DNA from 4 places in the Streptomyces sp. NPDC050147 genome. Region 4 is predicted to be linked to each of the others. Evidence: riboswitches for the same ligand, from Rfam matches in the RefSeq annotation. Region 4 holds a riboswitch; each other region holds the start of a gene.
What was found. Region 4 has a riboswitch for cobalamin ahead of metE (5-methyltetrahydropteroyltriglutamate--homocysteine S-methyltransferase). Riboswitches for the same ligand answer to the same signal wherever they lie in the genome.
Positions count from the first base shown of each region.

Region 1 (5,770 bases), on a different contig from region 4:
CGGAGCTGATGACGCGGGCGATCTCCTCGTGCCGCAGGGCGAACGCGTCCTTGATCCGGGTGACGATCTCGATGCGCTCGTCGAGGGTCATCCGGGGCCAGGGCCCCTCGTCGAACGCCTTGCGCGCGATGGCGACGGCCCGGTCGACGTCGGCGGGCGCGGCGTGCGGCACCCGCGCGAAGACCTGGCCGGTGTGCGGCGAGACCACCTCGATGACGTCCTTGCCCAAGGGGTCCACCAACTCCCCGCCGATGAAAAGCTGTCCGTGTTCCACGAGCTCGGTCATGGCTGACTGCCTCCTGCGGGATTCCGCCTGCGCGGCCATCTTTCTGACACTGTTTCAGAACTGATACCAGTTCTAGTTCCAGTAGTCCACGGAGAGCAAGGTTCAGGCAGCCGTTCAAGTGGGCTGACGAAACAGTCGACTTGAGCGATCATTGGAACTAGTTCTAGTTATGCTGACCGAGGCCGTGGTCGTGGCCGCGCAGCGACGAGAGATGAGGGCCCCGATGACGCAGGTGACCGATCCGCGGGTGACCGAGCACGGCGGGGGCGTATGGAGCATCAAGGTCCCGATTCCGGACAATCCCCTGGGCTTCACCCTCGTCCACCTCCTGGACACGGACGCCGGTCCGGTCCTCATCGACACGGGCTGGGACGACCCCACGTCCTGGGACTCGCTCGCCGACGGTCTCGCCGCCTGTGGCACGTCCGCCGACGCGGTGCACGGCGTCGTCATCACCCACCACCACCCCGACCACCACGGCCTGTCGGCCAAGGTCCGCGAGGCATCGGGCGCGTGGATCGCGATGCACGAGGCGGACGCGTCGGTCGTACGCCGCACGCGGACCGGACCGCCCGCACGCTGGTTCGACTACATGGTGGAGAAGCTGACGGCCGCGGGCGCCCCCGCCGACCACCTGGCCCCGCTCCTCACCGCCCGCGACGCGGGCCGCGCGCCCCGGCTGCCCGGCATGGCAGCCGCGCTCCCCGACCGCGACATCACCCCGGGCGAGCTGCTCGAACTGCCGGGTCGCAGGCTCCGCGCCATCTGGACCCCCGGCCACACCCCGGGCCATGTCTGCCTGCACCTGGAGGAGGAGCACCCGGCGCGGCTGCCGGGCCACGGCCGGCTGTTCTCCGGGGACCATCTGCTCCCCGGGATCACCCCGCACATCGGCCTGTACGAGGACCCGGACGACGCGACCATCACCGATCCCCTCGGCGACTACCTCGACTCCCTGGAGCGCGTCGGCCGCCTGGGACCCGCCGAGGTGCTTCCCGCCCACCAGTACGCGTTCACCGACGCCCCCGCCCGCGTGCGCGAGATCCTGGTCCACCACGAGGAGCGCCTCACCGACCTGCTCGCCCTCCTCGCCGAGCCCCTCACCGCTTGGCAGCTCGCCGAGCGGATGGAGTGGAACCGCCCCTGGGCCGAGATCCGCTACGGCTCACGGAACATCGCGGTCTCCGAGGCCGAGGCGCATGTGCGGCGCCTGGTGAAGCTGGGGCGCGCGGAGGCGGTGGGCAACGATCCGGTGCGGTACCGCGCGGTGTGAGCTCCGGCCGGGGGCGGGCGCCCCGGGCCGCTCCCCCTACGGGCCGGTAGAGTGGCCTCCGTCGTCATCATGCCCGTACAGGGGGAAGCCGGTGCGAATCCGGCGCTGACCCGCAGCCGTATCCGCAGTTCACCGAGCTGACGGAGAGCCGGAATGCCCGGTACGAAGCATGACCGGCTCGCTTCATCGGGGCCCCCGATGAACGGCACCGTCGAGGTATACGGAGCCGGAGCCGCCCGGTGCCCGTGCCCGCTACGCGCCCGTGCTGCCCCGCTCCCCGCAGTGAGAGGCACCCGCCGCATCATGAACGTTCGCCGCAGCGCAGCGGTCCTGGCCGCCGTCGCCGTGTTCGGTTCGGCCGCCGCCCCGGCCGCCTTCGCGGACACCGCGTCCCCGTCGCCCTCCGCCAAGCTGCCCTCCGGTCTCTACGGCGACGCGGACCCCAAGTTCGACGGGGTGTTCCGGCAGTCGTACGCCCTGCTCGCCCAGGACTCGGCCGGTGTGAAGCCCGCCGCGAAGGCCGTCGACTGGCTCACCGGCCAGCAGTGCCCGAGCGGCGGTTTCGCCGCGTACCGCGCCGACGCGGGCGAGCCGTGCGACTCCAAGACGATGTTCGACAGCAACGCGACGGCCTCCGCCGTGCAGGCGCTCGCCGCGCTCGGCGGTCAGCAGAAGACGGTCGACAAGAGCGTGGGCTGGCTGAAGTCGGTGCAGAACAAGGACGGCGGCTGGGGCTACAGCCCCGGCATGGACTCCGACGCCAACTCCACCGGCATCGTGATCGGCGCGCTCGCCGCGGCGGGCGAGAAGCCGCAGTCGGTGAAGTCGCAGGACGGCAACTCTCCGTACGACGCGCTGCCCGCCCTCTCCATGAGCTGTGGCAAGGACGGCGGCGCCTTCGGCCTCGCGGACGTCAAGTCCGGCAAGCTCTCGCCGAACGCGGACGCCACGGCGGCCGGTGTCCTCGGCGCCCACGGCAAGGGCCTGGTCGTCGACGCCGCCGAGAAGAAGGCCGCCGCCCCGAAGTGCGCGAAGGCCGACACCGCCGAGCAGGCGGCGGCGAACGGCACCGGCTACCTCCTCAAGACCCTCGCCAAGGGCGACGACCACCTGATGTCGTCGATGCCCGGTGCCAAGAACATGCCCGACCTGGGCAACACCGCGGACTCCGTGCTCGCGCTCGCCGCGGCCGGTCAGCCCGAGCAGGCCGAGAAGTCGGCCCAGTGGCTGGCGAAGAACTCCGCGGACTGGGCCGAGAAGTCCGGCCCCGCCGCCTACGCCCAGCTGATCTTCGCCGCCCGCGCTTCGGGCCTGGACCCGCGCGACTTCGGCGGCGCGGACCTGGTCAAGCAGCTGAACGCGCAGGGTCCGGCCCCGCAGGCGACCGAGCAGGCCGCCGAGAAGAAGGACAGCGACGACGGCGGCGTGAGCATCTGGTGGGTCATCGGCGTCGGCATGGTCGCCGGTATCGGCATCGGCTTCCTGTACAGCGGCAACAAGAAGAAGCAGCAGCTGTGACGCGGGGTCGCGCGCGGTGGGGACGCCTGGTGGCCGTGGCGTTCACCGCCGCCCTGCTCGGCGTCCTCGCCGCCGCCCCCGCCCAGGCAGCCGGTTACCGCTACTGGTCCTTCTGGGACCGGGACGGCGCGAAGTGGGCGTACGCGAGTCAGGGGCCCAGCACCGCCCGCCCCGACGACGGTGCCGTGCAGGGCTTCCGGTTCTCGGTGTCCGACGACTCGCAGGACTCCGCGAAGCCGCGCGGCGCCGCGGACTTCGACACGATCTGCGCCAAGACCCCCGCCAAGGACGACCGCAAGCGGATCGCCCTCGTCATCGACTTCGGTACGCCGGGCGACGCCCCTGACGGGGAGACCCCGCCGAAGCCGCGTACCGCCTGCGCGCGGATCGCGGACGACGCGACGAGCGCGGACGCGCTCGCGGCGGTCGCCAAACCCCTGCGCTATGACAGCAACGCGCTGCTGTGCGCCATCGCCGACTACCCGAAGTCGGGCTGCGGCGAGCAGGTCTCGGGCAACGGCCGCTCGCGGGACGCCGAGGAGAAGCCGGACGCGAGCAAGGAACAGGGCGACTCCGGTGGCCCCTCCGTCGGGCTGATCGCCGGCGTGGCCGCCATCGCCCTGCTCGGCGCCGCCGCCGTATGGCAGGCACGCCGCCGACGCGGCTGACCGCACGATGACCGATCACCCGAGCACCGCTCCCGGTGCGCTGCGGCGGCGCCTTGCCCCCCAGGCGCACCGGAGCAACGCGCTGCACCCCGGCGCCTGGTGGGTGTGGGCGCTCGGGCTCGGCGTCGCCGCGTCGCGCACCACCAATCCCCTGCTGCTCGGTCTCCTCATCGGGGTCGCGGGCTATGTCGTCGCGGCGCGTCGCACGTCGGCCCCGTGGGCGCGCTCGTACGGCGCCTTCGTGAAGCTCGGCCTCGTCGTGATCGCGATCCGGCTCGTCTTCGCCGTCGTCCTCGGCTCCCCCATCCCCGGTACGCACGTCATCGTGACGCTCCCCGAAGTGCCGCTGCCCGACTGGGCGAAGGGGGTGCGGATCGGGGGCCGGGTGACGGCCGAGGGGCTGCTCTTCGCGCTCTACGACGGGGTGCGCCTGGCCGGGCTCCTCATCTGCGTCGGCGCCGCCAACGCCCTGGCCAGCCCGGCCCGGTTGCTCAAGTCGCTGCCGGGCGCGCTGTACGAGGTGGGGGTCGCCATCGTCGTCGCGATGACCTTCGCGCCGAACCTGATCATGGACGTGCAGCGCCTTCGCGCGGCGCGACGCCTTCGGGGGCGCGCGGACAAGGGCATCCGGGGGCTGCTCCAGGTGGGTCTTCCGGTCCTCGAGGGCGCGCTCGAGCGGTCGGTGGCGCTGGCCGCGGCGATGGACGCGCGCGGCTTCGGGCGCACCGCGCCGGTTCCGGCCGGGGTGCGCAGGGCGACGGCGTTCCTGACGCTCGGCGGCCTGATGGGCGTCTGCGCGGGTACGTACGGGCTGCTCTCCGCGGACGGCACCGGCTATGGTCTGCCCGTCCTGGCCGCCGGTCTCGTCGCCGCCCTCGCCGGACTCCGCCTCGGCGGCCGTCGCTCCGTCCGCACGCGCTACCGCCCCGACCCGTGGGGCGTGCGCGCCTGGCTCGTCGCCGGGTCGGGGGTCGCGGTGGCGGGCCTGATGCTCTGGGCCGCCTCGTACGACGCGTCCGCCCTGCACCCCGGGGTCGTCCCCCTGACGGCGCCGACGTTGCCGCTGTGGCCCGCGGCGGCCGTCCTCGTCGGGCTGCTGCCCGCCTTCGTGGCGCCGGTGCCCGCCGATTCGGCCGCCCCTGTCTCCGCCTCCGTTTCCGCCCCCGCACGTACCAAGGAGCCCTCATGATCCGCTTCGAGGATGTCTCCGTGACGTACGAGGGGATCGCCGAGCCCACCGTGCGCGGCGTCGATCTCGCCGTACCCGAGGGCGAGTTGGTGCTCCTGGTCGGGCCCTCCGGGGTCGGCAAGTCGACGCTGCTCGGCACGGTGAGCGGGCTCGTGCCGCACTTCACCGGGGGCACACTGCGGGGCCGTGTGACGGTGGCGGGGCGCGACACCCGTACCCACAAGCCGCGCGAACTGGCCGATGTCGTCGGCACGGTCGGCCAGGACCCGCTCTCGCACTTCGTGACGGACACGGTCGAGGACGAACTCGCCTACGGGATGGAGTCACTCGGGCTCGCCCCCGACGTGATGCGCCGCCGGGTCGAGGAGACGCTGGACCTCCTCGGCCTCGCCGATCTGCGTGAGCGGCCCATCGCCACGCTCTCCGGCGGCCAGCAGCAGCGCGTCGCCATCGGCTCGGTGCTCACGCCGCATCCCGAGGTCCTCGTCCTGGACGAGCCGACGTCGGCCCTCGACCCGGCCGCCGCCGAGGAGGTGCTCGCCGTGCTGCAGCGTCTCGTCCACGACCTGGGCACGACGGTCCTGATGGCCGAGCACCGCCTGGAGCGTGTCGTCCAGTACGCCGACCAGGTCCTGCTGCTCGCGGCGCCGGGCGAGCCGCCCGTGCTCGGGGACCCCGCGTCGCTGATGGCCCGTTCGCCCGTCTATCCGCCGGTGGTGGGCCTCGGCCGCCTCGCGGGCTGGTCCCCGCTGCCCCTGACGGTGCGGGACGCGCGGCGCAGGGCGGGCACACTGCGGGAGCGCCTGGCCGGGGCCGAGCCCCGGGAGGCGGCCAAG
Region 1 is NZ_JBFALJ010000001.1:427,249-433,018, forward strand. Features, by position in the region: gene AB0I94_RS01935 (aldehyde dehydrogenase) at 1-286, opposite strand, end outside; gene AB0I94_RS01940 (MBL fold metallo-hydrolase) at 510-1,559, shown strand; cobalamin riboswitch at 1,613-1,739, shown strand; gene AB0I94_RS01945 (prenyltransferase/squalene oxidase repeat-containing protein) at 1,863-3,077, shown strand; gene AB0I94_RS01950 (SCO2322 family protein) at 3,104-3,745, shown strand; gene AB0I94_RS01955 (energy-coupling factor transporter transmembrane component T) at 3,753-4,934, shown strand; gene AB0I94_RS01960 (ATP-binding cassette domain-containing protein) at 4,931-5,770, shown strand, end outside.
Region 1: linked by a shared signal. The riboswitch ahead of AB0I94_RS01945 (prenyltransferase/squalene oxidase repeat-containing protein) and the one ahead of metE (5-methyltetrahydropteroyltriglutamate--homocysteine S-methyltransferase) in region 4 are both predicted to bind cobalamin.

Region 2 (5,770 bases), on a different contig from region 4:
CGCGATCAGGGCGGCGCCGGGCAGGGCGAGCATGTCCCAGCGGGCGCTGCCGAGGCCGCCGAGGGTCCAGTACAGGACTTCCTTGAGGTGGTCCGCGCTGTCGGCCGTGATCAGGATGAGGCTGGTCAGGGCGGAGAGGATGTACGAGACGGCCACCCCGGCCAGGATCAGGCGGCCGGTGGCGAATCCGCCGCCGGATCTGGCCAGGGTGTAGACGACGAGCAGGGAGAGCAGGGCGCCCGCGAAGGCCGCGGCCGGGATGGTGACGGTCGTGGCCAGGCCCGCGCCCAGGCCGAAGACGCTGCCGAGGACGATGACGGCGACGGCTCCGGCGGAGGCGCCGGAGGAGACGCCCAGGAGGAAGGGGTCGGCCAGCGGGTTCCTCACCAGGGCCTGGAGGACGGTGCCGATGACGGCGAGCCCCGCGCCTACGGCCGCGCCGAGCAGGACCCGGGGCAGGCGGACGTCCAGCACGATCGTGCGGAACGGGGAGGGTTCCGCGCCGCCGGTAAGGATCTCCAGGACGTCGGGCGCCGGGATCCTGACGGAGCCCAGCGCGAGGCCTGCGACGATCGCCGCCGCGAGGGCTGCGCAGAGCGCCGCGATGACTGTCGCGTAGCCCAGTCGTCTGCGGGTCGGTGTGACCCTGGCGGGGCCTTCCCCAACCCCGCCCCTTCCCGGCTGTGACATGTGCGGCTCCGCCGCGGGCCGCTCTGGTGCGGGGGCCTTGGTTGCCGTCATCACCGGCTTCGCCGAGTTCGTCCTCAAACGCCGGACGGGCTGAACCCCCTGCCTCTTCACAGCTGGTCCGCCAGCTTCTCCACCGCCCCCGGTGCCCTCACCCCCGCCACCGTGTCCGACAGTGGCAGGACCGCGAACCGCTTGTTCTTGATGGCGGGGACGTCCGCGAGGACGGGGTCTTCGAGGAGGCGCTTCTTCTTCTGGGCCACCGTCGTGCCGCCGTAGTCGAGGATCACGATCACCTCGGGCTTGCGGTCGACCACCGACTCCCAGGAGGCGTCGCCGAAGGCCTTGTCGAGGTCGGCGAAGACGTTGCGGCCGCCCGCCCGCTCGATGATGTCGTTGCCGATGCCCCGGCCGCCCGCCGTGAACGCGGTCTTGTCGCCGCTGTCGTAGACGAAGACCGGGACCGGCTTCTCGGACTTCAGTTCCCCTGCCGTGGCCGCCAGTTGGCGCTTCGCCTCGCCCACCCACTTGTCGGCCCGCGGTCGCACTCCGAACGTGCTGCCGACCTCGCGGACCTCCTTGTAGACGTCGTCCATCGTCACGGCCCGCTTCGCGCAGCCTTCGACGTTGAGGCGGCTGTCGATGCCGGACTTCGCCAGAGCCGCGCGGCTGCGGCCCTCGCCCGCCTGGAAGGCGCTCGCGTAGCCGCCGTAGACGAAGTCGGGGTCGGCGGCCAGGAGTTTCTCGTACGAGGGGTACTCCTTGGCCAGGACCGGGGTGTCCGCGTACGCCTTCGCGTACTTCGGCAGGACCTTGTCGTCGAGGTAAGCCGTCCCGGCGATGCGGTCCTTCAGGCCCAGCTCCAGCATCACTTCCGTCACGTGCTGGTTCATCGTCACGGCGCGCTTCGGGGGCGCTTCGTACGTCGTCTTCACGCCGCAGTTCGTGACCGTGTACGGAAAGCCGGGCGCCTGGGCCGCCGACTGCGACTCCGGTCCTTCGGAGGACGAACACGCGGCGAGCGGGGCGAGCAGGGCCGCGGCGATGAGCACGCGTACGGGTCGGGACATGACTGGACTGCCTCCTCCAGGGGATTTCCGCGTCCCCTGCGTCGTGGGAGAAGAAGGCGGCAGGTCAGTTCCTGACTGCCCCGCCCGCGAAGGGTGGGGTCACAGTGGCGGGACCGTGCCGGATTCGCACCGGCTTCCTGGGTCCTGCCGCCTCAAAGGTGAAGCTCAGTATGCCTGGACGACCTTCACCTCTTCCTCGGTGACCTCGCCGTCCACGATCCGGAAGGAGCGGAACTGGAACTCGCCGGCGCCGTCGGTGTCCGCGGTGGAGACCAGGACGTAGTGGGCGCCGGGCTCGTTGGCGTACGTGATGTCGGTGCGCGAGGGGTAGGCCTCGGTCGCCGTGTGCGAGTGGTAGACGATCACCGGCTCCTCGTCGCGGTCGTCCATCTCGCGGTAGAGCTTGAGGAGGTCGCCCGAGTCGAACTCGTAGAACGTGGGCGAGCGGGCCGCGTTCAGCATCGGGATGAAGCGCTCGGGGCGGCCCGTGCCCTCCGGGCCCGCGACCACACCGCAGGCCTCGTCGGGGTGGTCCTGGCGCGCGTGCGCGACGATCTGGTCGTGGAGGGCCTGGGTCAGGGTCAGCATGGCAGCCAGGATAAGCAGAAGGGCCGGTCCGTACCGAAGAGTGGTACGGACCGGCCCACATGCTGGGATCAGGCGGTGATCAGGGCTTGGTCAGGGGTGACCACGGCTTGATCAGGACTTGATGGCGTCCTGCGGCTCGGAGCTGCCGCCACCCGTCGACTGCGTGCCGCGCTTCTGCATGACCAGGTAGCCGATGCCCAGGATCAGGGCCCACACCGGAGCCGCGTACAGCGAGATCCGCGCGTCCTTGTCGATGCCCATCATCACGATGACCATCGCGATGAAGGCCAGCGCGAACCAGCTCGTGTACGGAGCGCCGGGCGCCCGGAAGGTGGACTGCGGCAGCTCGCCGCGGTCGGCCTTGCGGCGGTACTTGATCTGGCAGACCAGGATCATGATCCAGGCCCACATGCCGGAGATGGTCGCGAAGGAGACGACGTAGTTGAACGCCTCGCCGGGCCACTGGTAGTTGATCCAGACGCCGACCAGCATCAGCGTGGCGGAGAAGGTGGTGCCGACCAGCGGCAGGCCGTTCTTCGTCAGCTTGGTGAAGAACTTCGGGCCCTGGCCGTTGAGCGCGAGGTCGCGCAGCATGCGGCCGGTGGAGTACATGCCGGAGTTGCAGGAGGAGAGCGCGGCCGTCAGGACGACGAAGTTGACGATCGCGGCGCCGATGCCCAGGCCCATCTCCTCGAAGGCCGCCACGAACGGCGAGACGCCCGGCTCGAACGAGGTCCACGGCACGACCGAGAGGATCATGATGAGCGCGCCGACGTAGAAGACGGCGATGCGCCACGGCACGGTGTTGATGGCCTTGGGCAGGACGGTCTTCGGGTCCTTGGACTCGCCCGCGGTGACGCCGACGAGCTCGACGGCGAGGAAGGCGAACATCACGATCTGCAGCGTCATCAGCGTGGAGCCGATGCCGTTCGGGAAGAAGCCGCCCTGGTCCCACAGGTGGGAGACGGACGCGGTGTCACCGGCGTCCGAGAAGCCGATGGTGAGGATGCCGGCGCAGATCAGGATCATGCCGATGATCGCGGTGACCTTGACCATCGAGAACCAGAACTCGAGCTCGCCGAAGAGCTTCACCGAGATCAGGTTGGCGCCGTACAGGATGACCGTGAAGATCAGCGCGTACGCCCATTGCGGGATGGCGTCGTGTGTCCAGTACTGCATGTACTGGGCCGCCGCCGTGACTTCCGTGATGCCGGTGACGACCCAGAAGAGCCAGTACGTCCAGCCGGTCACGTAGCCGAAGAACGGGCCGATGAATTCACGCGCGTACTCCGAGAAGGAGCCCGAGACGGCGCGGTACATGAGCAGCTCGCCCAGGGCGCGCATGATGAAGAAGATGACGAGGCCGGCGATGGCGTACGCCAGGATGAGGCTCGGGCCCGCCTTATGGATGGCTTTGCCCGCGCCGAGGAACAGGCCGGTGCCGATGGCACCGCCGATCGCGATCATCTGGATCTGCCGGGCCCCGAGCCCGCGCTGATAACCCTCGCCTGACGTGCCGGACGAACCGCCCGCTCCGTCGGCCTCATTGCCGTCGTGATGCTCTTCGACCTGCACTGAGGTCATGGTGACGCCTTTCTCCACGCCGATCCGTGCCCGCAGTCTGCGTATGGCCACGGATCAGGTCCTGATCCCCCCGGATATGGATGGAGTGCTACCGGCGGTCTGCCGGCCCGAGCGCCACCGGTGACATGGGTGGCGTCACCGAGTGGTCGTGAAGATTTATCACGGCCGCAATAGTGATCGGCTCAGCCGCGTGTGGCCCACACCACGAAGAGAAGCGGACAAAATTCCCTCGCCGCATCAAATTCGGGCATTGGAGTGACCTGATCGTTATCCGGATTTGAGCGTCCGATGAGCGAACGGGAGGTAACCGCTGCCCTATGCAACGACTTTGCGTGTGCGACCGTGTGACTTCTAACCGATCAGCGTGCCGACCAGCGTCTCCTGCAGGCCGCCGAGCCAGAGGTAGGCCATCACCATCGGCTTGCGCGGGTCGGAGTCCGGGAGCTGGTAGAGCAGGTCCGTGTCCTCCTCGTCGGTCACCTCGAGGCGGGCGCCGATCGCCAGGCGCAGGTCGTTGAGCGCGCCGAGCCAGTGCCGCGACTCGTCGGCGGAGAGCTTCAGGACGGCGCCGCCCTCGCCCTTGGACGTCATGGCGTCCAGGGAGCGGATCACCACCAGGGCGTCGTCGCGCTTCTTGGCCCGCAGGTCGTTCTCGGTGAACCGCCTGAACTCCGAGGAGTACGCGCGCAGTTCGTCTTCGTCGGCCTTCTCGCTGCCGGGACCGCCGTACGCGTCGGGCAACAGCCGCTGGAGGACCGGATCGGTGGGCGGCTCGCTCGGGCCCTCCGCGAACAGCTCCGCGAGGGGGTCGTCGGAAGCGTCCTCGGCCGGGCCCGGACCGATCAGCTCCAGGAGCTGCACGGCGAGGGAGCGGATGATCGAGATCTCGACCTCGTCGAGCGCGACGGCAGCGCCGCCCCCGGGAATGGCTTCGAATTGTCCTGGCATCAGATGCGTCGCTACTTCCGGTCCTGCTGGAGGGTGGCCCACAGACCGTATCCGTGCATGGCCTGTACGTCGCGCTCCATCTCCTCGCGGGAGCCGGTGGAGACGACGGCGCGGCCCTTGTGATGCACGTCCATCATCAGCTTCGTGGCCTTCTCCTTCGAGTACCCGAAGTAGGACTGGAACACGTAGGTCACGTAACTCATCAAATTGACCGGGTCGTTGTGGACGAGCGTGATCCAGGGGACGTCGGGCTCCGGGACGGCGAACGTCTCTTCGTCCGATTCCGGGCGGGTGATCTCTGCGGGAACAGTGCAGCGGGCGGAGCCCATCCTTGGAGGGGCGGCGGCGGGAGACGGGCGGGACGTACTCACGCCACCCATGCTGCCACCCGCGAGGGCGTCGCGCACAAATGGACCCAGGAAATCGTCAGAGTGACGAGATGCGGGTAGCATCCTTCCCATGAACACAGCGGACCTTGGGCTGCCGGTGGATGTTCCGTCGACAGCGCTCTTCACGGATCACTACGAGCTCACGATGTTGCAGGCGGCGCTGAAGGCCGGCACCGCCGACCGGCGCTCCGTCTTCGAGGTCTTCTCGCGCAGACTTCCCGAGGGGCGCCGCTACGGAGTGGTGGCCGGAACGGGCCGGGTCCTGGACGCCGTGGAGAACTTCCGCTTCGACGCGGGCGTCATCGGCTTCCTGCGCGAGCGCCGTGTCGTCGACGAGGAGACCCTCCAGTGGCTCTCCTCGTACCGCTTCAGCGGCGACATCTGGGGCTATCCGGAGGGCGAGGTCTACTTCCCGGGATCGCCGATACTGCGCGTCGAGGGCTCTTTCGCCGAGTGCGTGCTCCTGGAGACGGTGATCCTCTCCATCCTCAACCACGACTCGGC
Region 2 is NZ_JBFALJ010000006.1:11,821-17,590, reverse strand. Features, by position in the region: gene AB0I94_RS11835 (iron ABC transporter permease) at 1-690, opposite strand, end outside; gene AB0I94_RS11830 (ABC transporter substrate-binding protein) at 798-1,757, opposite strand; cobalamin riboswitch at 1,802-1,959, opposite strand; gene AB0I94_RS11825 (M67 family metallopeptidase) at 1,923-2,345, opposite strand; gene AB0I94_RS11820 (amino acid permease) at 2,457-3,929, opposite strand; gene AB0I94_RS11815 (DUF2017 domain-containing protein) at 4,281-4,877, opposite strand; gene clpS (ATP-dependent Clp protease adapter ClpS) at 4,889-5,206, opposite strand; gene AB0I94_RS11805 (nicotinate phosphoribosyltransferase) at 5,337-5,770, shown strand, end outside.
Region 2: linked by a shared signal. The riboswitch ahead of AB0I94_RS11830 (ABC transporter substrate-binding protein) and the one ahead of metE (5-methyltetrahydropteroyltriglutamate--homocysteine S-methyltransferase) in region 4 are both predicted to bind cobalamin.

Region 3 (5,770 bases), on a different contig from region 4:
GCGACAGGAGGATGCCTGTGCCCGCTGCCGCACTCACATCGAAATCGAAGCGCAACGCTTCCCGGCCCGTGCTGATCGACCCGACGTACGCACCACTGGAGAAGCGACCGCTCCCGGCCGGCCGGCCGCGCGAGTGGTACATCACGCACAACCGGCGCCTGAAGGCCATGCGCCTGGCGATAGCCCTGCTCGACTCGGGCGTCTATCTGCCGAACCAAGCCGGCAACACCAGGATCCGCAGCATGGCGGAGGACGTGGGAATCCATCCGCCGTCGGACATCACCTGCCACATGGTGCGCGCCCTGATGCGGTACAGCCGCTGAACCGACGTGCGCGGGCGTACGGGCGGGGCCCAAGGGCCGCCGCCCGTACGCGTGGTTCATGCTGTCCGCATGACTCAGCCGGAATCCGCCCCCACCCAGCAGGAGCCCGCGGACGAGCTGCCGCTGCTCGTCACCGCCCGACTCCCGGACGGTGCCCGGTTTCCCGTCCGCGGCCTGCGCGGGAGCGAGGCCTCGCCGCGCCCCGCGCCGGCCGTCCTGACCCTCCCCGCCATGGGAACCCCCGCCCGCTACTACCGCGCGTTCGCACGCCAGTTGCACGCCGAGGGCCTCACCGCCCTGACCGTGGACATGCGGGGGCAGGGGGAGAGCACACCGCGTGTGACGGACGCGGACGCCCTCGACCACGGCTACGGCACGATCGTGGAGCAGGACCTCGCCGCCGTCGTCGACGCGATACGCGCCGAACTGGGCGCGGAGCCACCGCTGTACCTCCTCGGCCACAGCATGGGCGGCCAACTCGGCCTGGTGTACGCGGCGTTGGGGAAAGGGCCCAGCGTCGACGGGGTCGCCCTCGTCGCCTCGGGCTCCGTCTGGTTCCGGGCGTACGGCCCCCTGCGCGGGCCCCTGCTGCTCGTCGGCGAGCTCTTCGCCGCGGCCACGTCGACGCTGCTCGGCCGGTGGCCGGGCGCCCGGCTCGGCTTCGGCGGCAACCAGCCCAAGGGCGTCATGCGGGACTGGGCACGCCAGGTACGTACGGGCCGCTACTCGTCCCCCGGCTCCCCGCACGACTACGAGGCGGCCCTGCGCACCCTCACGCTGCCCGTCCTCGCGGTCTCCGTCGAGGGTGACACCTTCGCCCCCGTGGCCGCCCTCGACCACCTGCTCGGCAAGGTGCCCGCGGCCCGCGTCACCCGCCTGCGGTACTCCGTGCGCGAGGCGGGCGCCCGCCTCGACCACTTCGTGTGGACGCGGGCGGGAGAAGCGCTGGCCAAGAGGGTGGCGGCATGGGCGGTGGCGGGCGGATGCTGAGGAGCCCGGGGGCGCGTGGGGGATCGCCTGCGGCAGTGAGGTCTTGAGGGCCAAAGGGAGTGCCTCCGGCCCCGCGACCGCCTAGCGGATCTCGTCCGGCACCACGGTCAGCCACCGCTTGTCGGCGGTCACCCGCTGCCCCAACTCCCGCTGCCGGTCGGCGTTCTTCCGCTTCATCCCGTCCAGCTCCTTCATGTACGAGTCCTTGCGGTTGACCCAGACCCGCGCACCGCCGTGCTCCACGTCCGCCGAGTGGAACAGCATCGGGCCGTCGCTCTTCGGGGTGTCGCCGGCCACCAGGACGGGCTTCTTCCACTCGTCGATGTACGTGTTGATGGCCGCGGGCTTGCCCTGGTACCAGGTGAGCGGCGCCCACAGGTTCGGCGTCAGCTCGTGCTTGGCGAGCTTCTTCTGGTCGAAGCGGCCCTCCGCGATCTCCTTGCGGGAGCTGGTGACCTCACCGGTCTTGCGGTCCTTGAGCTGCAGGCCGACGCCTATGACGTTCTCGGGCTTCACGTCGTAGCCGTACTTGGGGTCGGAGAGGACCATGCGTACGAGATCCTCGCTGGCCGCGCTGACGACGTACACCTCGATCCCGTGCTTGCGCAGCGACGCGTGGAGCTCCTGCATGCCGGTGAAGAACTCGGGCGGCTTCACCTCGGTCTTCGTCAGCTTGCCGTCCTCGTAGTACTCGGCGGGGATCGGCTTGCCGTGGGCGAGGAGTTCGTCGACGTACCCCTTGAGCTCCTTCAGCGTGAAACCGGAGAAGATCTGCGCGACCCACGGGTAGCAGACCTGGTCATCGACCTCGCAGAGCCGGTTGTAGTAGCTGTAGAGGCTCTCCTTGTGCTTCGCCGTGTCCTTGAAGGGGATGATCTTCAGCGACGGGTCCATCGTCTTGCGCGTCAGCACCCCCTTCATCTCCAGGAAGGGCAGGAGTGACTCCTCCAGGTCGTTGCGGTACGTCGTGTTGTCCGCGTCGAAGACGGCGTACGCGCCCTTGTGGTCGTTCTTCGCGATGACCTTGCCCAGCTTCTTCGCGACCGGCTTGGGCCAGTGCTTCAGCTCGGACGTCGCGATCTTCGCCGTCCTCGCCGTCTTCGCGGAGGCGTCGGAGGCCGTCGCGTCCGTGCTCGGCCAGAGCGCCGTGCCCGCGAGGACCGCCGCGGTGAGCGCGCCCGCCGTGCCGATGACGGCCGGCTTGCCCTTTACCTTTGATGCCATGGTTCTGTGCCCCCTGAGAGCGGTCTGCGCCCCGTCCGGAGCGGCGGGTCATCGTATGAGGTCACACCGCGGATTCCCATGATCGATATCACTGGACGGAACGGGCATGGGACCTCTGCGCACGGGTAGGGGAAGCGGACGCCCGCTACTCCTTCGGTCCCGTTCCGGCACGCCCGCGCGCCTGCTTCGGAGCGTCGCCCAACGCATACTGGAAGGCATGGAGAGCGTCTCCCGGGAGTTCGTGCGGGCCAGCCCGCGGCTCGACGGCATGGTGGTGTCCGCCGTCGGCTACCGCACGCGGGGCGAGCGGCCCGGCCTGCACCGCGGCCTGCCGTCCCCGTACCTGACGCTGATCTTCTCCCTCGACGGCCCCGTCGTCACCGGCCCCACCCCCGAGCAGGCGGGCGGCCGCGACGCCGACCGCACGGACATCGTCCTCGGCGGCCTCCACCAGTCCCCGGCGTACGTCGTACGGCCCGAGCACGAGGCGGGCATCCAGCTCGCCGTGCACCCGCTCGCCGCCCGCGCCCTGCTCGGCGTACCGGCCGCGGAACTCGCCGGTGAGCTGGTGACGCCCGGCGCCGAGGTGCTGGGGCGCCGCGCCGCGGATCTGCGGGAGCTGCTGTGCGAGCAGGGCGGCTGGGAGGAGCGGTTCGCCTCGCTGACCGCCTACTTGAGGCAGCGCGCCGCGTCCGACGCCTCCGGCGGCTCCGTACGGCCCGAGGTCGCCGAGGCCTGGGCCTGGCTGGCCCGGCACCAGGGGACGGGCACCCTGCGCGGGCTCTCCCGGCATGTCGCGCTCAGCGAACGGCGCCTCACCACGCTCTTCCGCGCCGAGACGGGCCTGAGCCCCAAGCAGGCAGGGCGCCTGATGCGTTTCCAGCGCGCGCGGAACGCCGTCGTACGCCCCGTCGCGGCGGGCGCCGCCCCCGACCTGGCCCGCGTCGCCGCCGACTGCGGCTACTACGACCACTCCCACCTGGTGCGGGACTTCCGGCAGTACACCGGCGCAAGCCCCAGCGCCTGGCTGGCCGAAGAGTGCCGGAATATCCAAGCCGGGAGCTATGGCGGGGGCGAAGAGTAGGAGCCATGAACACCACCGAGAAGCAGCAGAAGCCCCAGTCCGCCTCCACCGCTACGCCCGCCACCACCGCCACCTCCGCCGGGCGCGCCCCCGATGTCTGGCCGACCCTCCAGGCGCATGACGCCCCCGCCCTGATCGACTTCCTGGTCGGCACGGTCGGCTTCCTGCGCACCGCCGTCTACGAGGACGGCGACCGGGTGGCCCACGCCGAGCTCGACTGGCCCGAAGGCGGCGCGATCATGCTCGGCTCGTACGACGAGAAGTCCCAGGCCTGGTGCCTGAAGCCGGGCACCTTCGGCGCGTACGTCGTCACCGACCGCGTGGACGACCTCTACCAGCGGCTCAGCGCCGCGGGGGTCGAGATCATCCGCGAGATCGAGGATCAGCCGTACGGCAGCCGGGAGTTCGGGATCGCCGACCCCGAGGGCAACAAGTGGTCCTTCGGCACCTACCGCGGCGCACCGAGGCCCGAGCAGCCGTCCTGACCTCGCGTGATAGCTTGCGCACGCCAGTCAACCCACACCAGGGCCAGGGAATCCGGTGCGAATCCGGAACTGACGCGCAGCGGTGAGGGGGAACGGGCGGGGCCACGGCCACTGGGCGTCCACGGACGCCTGGGAAGGCGCCCCGCCCGGCCGATCCCCGAGTCCGAAGACCTGCTGGCACCTTCGTCCGCACACCGGGCGGCGGAGGTGACGAAGCAGGCCAGGCTCCGCGTATGAGCCGTGAGACTCAAGGGATCGTGTGTCCTCCACCGCCCGTCGTGTACGTGTCCCCATGCTCATCGGCGTGGCCCTCGCCACCACGCTGACCTCCTGCGGAGGCAGCCCGTCGACCGCTTCCGGCGGGGGCGGGAAAGCCGCGGGCTACCCGCTGACTCTCGCCTCCTGCGGCCAGCAGGCGGAGATCGAGGCGCCGCCGCGGCGGGCCGTCTCCCTCGACCAGGGCTCCACGGAGATCCTGCTCTCCCTCGGCCTCGCGGACCGCATGGCCGGCACCGGAACCTGGACGGACCCGGTGCTCGAGGGGCTTGAGAAGGACAACGCCAAGGTCGACCGGCTCGCCGACAGCTACCCCTCCTTCGAGAAGGTCCTCGCCGAGGAACCGGACTTCGTCACCGCCTCCTTCCTGGCGACGGTCAGCAAGGGCGGCGTCGCCGACCGCGCCAAGTTCGCCGAACTCGGCGTACCCGCCTATGTCTCGCCCTCCGACTGCGCGGGCAAGGACAACAGCGGCGACGGCGACGGCAGCCGCGTCAAGACGCTGACCATGGACACCGTCTACGGCGAAGTACGGGCCCTGGCCAAGGCCTTCGGGGTCGAGAAGCGCGGCGAACGCCTGGTCGCGGACCTCAAGAGCCGGGTGGCGAAGGCCACCAGGACCATCAAGGACACCGACGCGTCCGACACGACGCTCCTCTACTGGTTCGCCAACTCCGACGCCCCCTACATCGCGGGCTGCTGCGGAGCACCGGGCATCATCACCCGCGAACTGGGCGTGAAGAACGTCTTCGACGACACCCGCGAGGAGTGGCCCCAGATCAACTGGGAGACGGTGGCCGACCGCGACCCCGACGTCCTGGTCATCGGCGACCTCACCCGCAAGTCGCAGACGGCCGAGAGCGCGAAGAAGAAGATCGAGTTCCTGGAGTCCAACCCGGTCACCAAGAACCTCACCGCCGTGAAGAAGAAGCGGTACGTGCTCCTGAGCGGCCAGGCCATGAACCCCACGATCCGCACGGTGGACGGCGTGGAACAAGTCGCTGACGCGTTGCGCGAGTTCGGGCTCGCCAAGTGAGGGGTGCCGTCGGCGTCCCGGGCGGCATACGTCACGTCGCGCTCTGGACGGCGGGGGTCGCCGCCCTCGCGCTCTCCGTGGCCGTGGCCGTCACCATCGGCCCCGCCGACATCTCCGTACCGGACGTGTGGTCGGCGGTCGCGGCGCACCTCGGCCAAGGAGAGGCGAAGCTGACGCCCATCCGGGACGGCATCGTCTGGAACCTGCGCATGCCGCGCACGCTCCTCGCGGCGGTCTGCGGCGCGGGCCTCGCGGTCTGCGGAACCGTCCTCCAGTCCCTGCTGCGCAACCCGCTCGCCGACCCCTTCGTGCTCGGCGTCTCCTCGGGGGCGTCCACGGGCGCGGTCGCGAT
Region 3 is NZ_JBFALJ010000001.1:274,878-280,647, reverse strand. Features, by position in the region: gene AB0I94_RS01275 (hypothetical protein) at 18-323, shown strand; gene AB0I94_RS01270 (alpha/beta fold hydrolase) at 393-1,313, shown strand; gene AB0I94_RS01265 (haloacid dehalogenase-like hydrolase) at 1,395-2,537, opposite strand; gene AB0I94_RS01260 (helix-turn-helix domain-containing protein) at 2,755-3,621, shown strand; gene AB0I94_RS01255 (VOC family protein) at 3,627-4,106, shown strand; cobalamin riboswitch at 4,114-4,300, shown strand; gene AB0I94_RS01250 (ABC transporter substrate-binding protein) at 4,399-5,418, shown strand; gene AB0I94_RS01245 (iron chelate uptake ABC transporter family permease subunit) at 5,415-5,770, shown strand, end outside.
Region 3: linked by a shared signal. The riboswitch ahead of AB0I94_RS01250 (ABC transporter substrate-binding protein) and the one ahead of metE (5-methyltetrahydropteroyltriglutamate--homocysteine S-methyltransferase) in region 4 are both predicted to bind cobalamin.

Region 4 (5,770 bases):
CCGCTGAGCTGCTCGGCGAAGTACTGCACCATGTCGTTGCGTTCGGGCTCGCCGTGCACCAGGACGTCGATGCCCGCCTTCTCCTGGAAGGCGAGGACCTCGCGGATCTCCGAGCGAATGCGTTCCTCGTAGCCGTTCGTGTCGATACGGCCCGCCCGCAAGTCGGCCCGTGCGGTGCGCAGTTCCGTGGTCTGCGGGAAGGACCCGATGGTGGTGGTGGGCAGCTGGGGCAGGCCGAGGCGGGACCGCTGGGCCGCCGCACGCTCCGGATAGGGGTGTGCGCGGCGGGCATCGGCGCCCGTGACGGCGGCGACGCGGGAGCGCACGGCCGGGTCGTGCGTGAGGGCCGAACCCGACCGCGAAGCCAAGTCGGCGCGGTTGGCCGCAAGCTGCGCCGTGATGGCGCCCGCGCCCTGGGACAGACCGCGGGCCAGCGTGGCGATCTCGGTGGTCTTCTGGTGGGCGAAGGCCAGCCAACGGGCGACCTGCGGGTCGATGTCCCGTTCGGCGGTGGAGTCCAGCGGGACGTGCAGCAGGGAGCAGGACGCGGAGACGTCGACCCGGTCGGCGAGGCCAAGGAGCGTGCCCAGCGTCGACAGGGACTTCTCCAGGTCGTTGATCCAGATGTTGCGGCCGTCGACGACGCCTGCCACCAGACGCTTGCCGGGGAGCCCGCCGACGGCGGCCAGGTCTTCAAGCTGGCTGGTGGCGGCCCCCGTGAAGTCCAGCGCGAGCCCCTCGACCGGCGCTTTGGTGAGCACCGCGAGAGCCTCGCCGAGCCTGCCGAAGTAGGAAGCGACGAGGAGTTGAGGACGGTCGGTGAGCGCGCCGAGGTCGCGGTAGGCGCGGGCGGCGGCGTTGAGCTCCGCCGGGGTGCGGTCCTGGACCAGGGCGGGCTCGTCGAGCTGCACCCACTCGGCGCCCGCGGCGCGCAGGTCGGCGAGGACCTCCGCGTACACCGGCAGCAGGCGGTCCAGGAGCGTGAGCGGCTCGAAGCCGGCGGCCACGCCGGGCGCGGGCTTGGCGAGCAGCAGATAGGTCACCGGGCCGACGAGCACCGGGCGCGCGGCGAGACCGAGCGCGACGGCCTCTTTGAGCTCGGCGACCTGCTTGGCGGAGTCCGCGTCGAAGACGGTGTCGGGGCCCAGCTCCGGTACCAGGTAGTGGTAGTTGGTGTCGAACCACTTGGTCATCTCCAGCGGCGCCACGTCTTGTGTGCCGCGGGCCATCGCGAAGTATCCGTCGAGGGCGTCCGCGTCGACCGCCGTGCGGTGGCGCCCGGGGACGGCGCCGACCATGACGCTGGTGTCCAGGACGTGGTCGTAGTACGAGAAGTCGCCGGTCGGCACTTCATGGACGCCGGCGTCGGCCAGGCGCCGCCAGGTGGACCGGCGCAGGCGCGCCGCGGTCTCCCGGAGGGCGTCGGCGCTGACGCGGCCCTTCCAATAGCCCTCGACGGCCTTCTTCAGTTCCCGGTCGGGGCCCTGGCGGGGGTAGCCGTACACGGTGGCCCGTGCTGCCGCGGCCGCGGACTTCGCTGTCACGGAAATCTCCTTCGCGAGATGACTCCTGAGAATCCCGGGACGGGACACGGACGCGAAGGGATGACGAACCGGGCGGACCTACGCGCGCCACCGGCGCGGTGCTCCACCTGATCTGTACGCCGACCCGCCCACGAGGTCACCGGGATGTCCGCACGTGAGGGATCACATGCGGGCAACGGGCAGGTCTTCGGACTCGCGGGCACATCTGCCGAGGCAGATCCCTACTGGCCGTCGCTTCCCGGGTCCGCGCTCGGACCCAGTGCTCATGACGGCGGTCGTTCCCACTCACCGCTGCGGGGCAGTCCCGGATTTCCACCGGGTTCCCTCTTGCGACGCGCCTGCCTGGCGGACAGGGCGAACCAGTTGCACGGATCAGGCTAGAGGGTGATCGGCTTCTTGGGGCAGTACTGATCACATTCCGGACCGTGAGGTGAGACACGGGACCAGCGGTGGTGGCGGGGAGGGAAAGGGCTCCCGGAAAGCGTGGGGCACGTCGGTGCGCGCGAGCCGATGCACAGGGGCTGACCAGGGGCGTACGCCCCTGGTCGCGTGTGCTCGCGCATGCCACAGGTGGAGCGGCCCCGCAAGTTGTCAGGCCACTCGATTGCGCACTAGGGTCACCACGCCTTGGTGCTCGGGAAATCCGGTGTGATGCCGGTGCGGCCCTCGCCACTGTGATCGGGAAGTCCGGCTCCAGCCCTCGCGGCAGCCACTGGGTGCGACACGCGCCCGGGAAGGCGGAGTCCGGTCGGTACGACCCGTCAGCCAGGAGACCGGCCAAGGCGCGTTGTCCATCCACGAGGTGCTGGAGAGGGTCTGCTTAGCCATGCACATAGCCGAGGGTTTCCTCCCACCGGCGCACGCGATCGCCTGGGGCGTAGCGTCCGCGCCGTTCGTCGTCCACGGAGTCCGCTCCCTCACCCGTGAGGTCAAGGAACACCCGGAGAGCACACTGCTCCTGGGTGCGTCCGGAGCGTTCACCTTCGTCCTTTCCGCGCTGAAGATCCCGTCCGTCACGGGCAGTTGCTCGCACCCGACGGGGACCGGGCTCGGCGCGATCCTGTTCCGGCCACCGATCATGGCGGTGCTGGGCACCATCACTCTGCTGTTCCAGGCGCTGCTGCTCGCCCACGGCGGGCTCACCACCCTGGGCGCCAACGTGTTCTCCATGGCGATCGTCGGGCCATGGGCCGGATACGCCGTCTACCGGCTCCTGAAGCGGTACGACGCGCCGCTCATGGTCGCCGTGTTCTGCGGCGCGTTCGTCGCCGACCTGTCCACCTACTGCGTCACCAGCGTCCAGCTCGCCCTGGCGTTCCCGGATCCCGGCAGCGGATTCATCGGCGCTCTGGGCAAGTTCGGCGGCATCTTCGCCGTCACGCAGATCCCCCTCGCGGTCAGCGAGGGACTGCTCACCGTCGTGGTGATGCGGCTGCTCGTGCAGTCGAGCAGGGGCGAGCTCACGCGGCTCGGCGTGCTGCTCCAGGGCAAGAAGCCGTCCGCGAAGGCGGACACCGGCAGCAAGACGGAGACCGAGACGGGGGCCAGCGCCTGATGAGCCGGAACGCGAAGATCAATACTCTGCTGCTCCTCGTCGTCGCCGCGCTCGCGGTACTGCCCTTGGCGCTCGGTCTCGGCGACGACGAGAAGGAGCCGTTCGCCGGGGCCGACGCCCAGGCCGAGACCGCGATCACCGAGATCGAGCCGGATTACGAGCCCTGGTTCTCACCGCTGTACGAACCGCCCTCCGGGGAGGTGGAGTCGGCGCTCTTCGCGCTGCAGGCGGCGCTCGGCGCGGGCGTCCTCGCGTACTACTTCGGTGTGCGCAAGGGGCGCCGTCAGGGGGCCGAGACGGCGCGAGCCGAGGCGGCCGCCGCGGAGCCGACCGCCGGCGAGGAGAGCACCCGGGCCGGGACCGGGCAGGTCTGACCCGGCGTGCTGCCCATCGACGCGGCGGCGCACAGCAGTCGCTGGCGCCGCCGCCACCCCGTGGACAAGGCCGTGCTCGGGCTCGGCCTCACCGTCCTTGCCATCTCCCTGCCGCCGTGGCCGGGAGCTGTCCTGGTGCTTGTCGCCGCGCTCACCGTGCTGCTCGGACCGGCCGGTGTGCCGCCGCGCAAACTGTGGCGCGCCTACCGGGTCCCCCTCGGTTTCTGCGTCACCGGCGCGCTGACCCTGACCGTGCAACTCGGCGGGCCCGAAGGGTTCGTCACGCTCGCCGACGGCGGCCCCGCGCGGGCGGGCGGGCTGCTCCTTCGCACGTCGGCGGCCTCCCTCGGCGTCCTGCTCTTCGCCTTCACCACCCCCCTGTCGGACCTGCTGCCCCGCCTGGTGAAGGCCGGTGTGCCGGCGCCGGTCGTCGACGTGGCCCTCGTCATGTACCGGATGAGCTTCCTGCTCCTGGACTCCATGAGCCGGATCAGGCAGGCGCAGGCCGCGCGGCTCGGCCACACCACCCGGGCCGCCACCTGGCGTTCCCTCGGCGGTCTCGGTGCCACCGCGTTCGTGCGGGCCTTCGACCGGGCCGGCCGGCTGCAGGCCGGGCTCGCCGGACGCGGGTACGACGGAACCCTGCGGGTGCTCGTGCCCGACGCCCGCGTCTCCGGGCCCTTCGTGGCCGCGAGCGCCGTACTCCTCATGGGCCTCACGGCCCTCACCCTCGTACTGGAAAGGCTTCTTCCATGAGCGAGCCGAGCGCTCCTCGCGAGCCGCGCGGATCCTTGGTCGCTCTGCGCGCCGTCTCCTACGCGTACGAGGACGGGCCCACCGTCCTCAGCGGCCTGGACTTCGACGTCACCGAGGGGCGCGCACTCGCGCTGCTCGGGCGCAACGGCAGCGGCAAGACCACCCTCATGCGGCTCCTCAGCGGCGGACTCCGCCCGGCCCAGGGCGAGTTGACCCTCCGGGGTGCCCCCGTGGCGTACGACCGCAAGGGTCTCACCCGGCTGCGCACCACCGTTCAGCTGGTGGTGCAGGACCCGGACGACCAACTGTTCGCCGCCTCCGTCGAGCAGGACGTGTCCTTCGGGCCGCTGAACCTGGGGCTGCCGGACGCCGAGGTGCGCGGCCGGGTCGCCGAGGCGCTCGCCGCGCTCGACATCAGCGCCCTGGCGGACCGCCCCACCCATCTGCTCTCCTACGGCCAGCGGAAGCGGACGGCCATCGCCGGAGCCGTGGCGATGCGCCCCCGCGTCCTGATCCTCGACGAGCCGACCGCGGGGCTCGACCCCGACGGCCAGGAACGACTCCTGACCACCCTGCAAGGTCTGCGGGACGCGGGGACGACCGTGGTGATGGCCACCCACGACGTGGACCTGGCCCTCCGCTGGGCCGACGAAGCGGCGCTGCTCACCCCCTCGGGCGTGCGCACCGGCCCGGTCGCTGAGATGCTCGCCCACCGCGAACTCCTGGCGCAGGCGGGCCTGCGCCTGCCCTGGGGGATCGCCGTCACGGAGCTGCTGCGGACGAAGGGCCTGCTGGCCGCGGCGGGCGACGGGCCGCGCACCCCCGAGGAGTTGGCCGCCCTCACGGCATCGGCGATGCCCGGCGCGTCAGCCGGCTGACCGGCCCGCGGCCTGGGCACGGCCCGGCAGCAGCGGCACGGCGAGCAGCGGTATCGCGGCGAGCACCAGCCACGGCGCCCACGGCGCGAGCCCCGCGTCCAGGAGCGACCCGGTCACGGCGCTGCCCGCGAGGACGATCAAGCCGGACACCGACGACAGGGCCCCCGTGTAGAGGCCGAGCCTGCCGTCGGGCGTGAGATCCGGGATCCAGGCACGGGCGGCCGGGGCGACCAGCATCTGGCCCAGCGTCAGCAGGACGACGAAGCCGGCGGCGGGCAGCAGCCCGGCCACGCCGGACCAGGCGGCCGGCCGCGCGAGGGCCACGACGGCGAACCCGGCGGAGATGAGCACGAGCCCCGCCGCCATCGAGCGCCGCTGGTCGAGCCGGCCCGCGGCCCAGTGGGTGACCGGAAGCTGAGTGGTCACCACGAGGAGGGAGGAGAGGGCGAAGAGCCAGGCGAGCGGCGCCTGTGACCCGGCCGCGCGCTCCACCTCGCTCGGGAGGGCGAGATAGAGCTGGTTGTACGCCAGGAGATAGGCGCCGTAGGCACAGCACACCGCGAGGAACCGGCGGTTGCGCAGCATCTCGCCGACACCGCCCTGGACGCGGACCCGCTCGCGCCCCGGGATGCGCTGCGGCAGCAGCCACAGGTGCCCGGCGAG
Region 4 is NZ_JBFALJ010000012.1:93,975-99,744, forward strand. Features, by position in the region: gene metE (5-methyltetrahydropteroyltriglutamate--homocysteine S-methyltransferase) at 1-1,544, opposite strand, end outside; cobalamin riboswitch at 1,705-1,923, opposite strand; cobalamin riboswitch at 2,156-2,341, shown strand; gene AB0I94_RS19905 (energy-coupling factor ABC transporter permease) at 2,371-3,099, shown strand; gene AB0I94_RS19910 (energy-coupling factor ABC transporter substrate-binding protein) at 3,099-3,473, shown strand; gene cbiQ (cobalt ECF transporter T component CbiQ) at 3,480-4,229, shown strand; gene AB0I94_RS19920 (ATP-binding cassette domain-containing protein) at 4,226-5,107, shown strand; gene AB0I94_RS19925 (MFS transporter) at 5,096-5,770, opposite strand, start outside.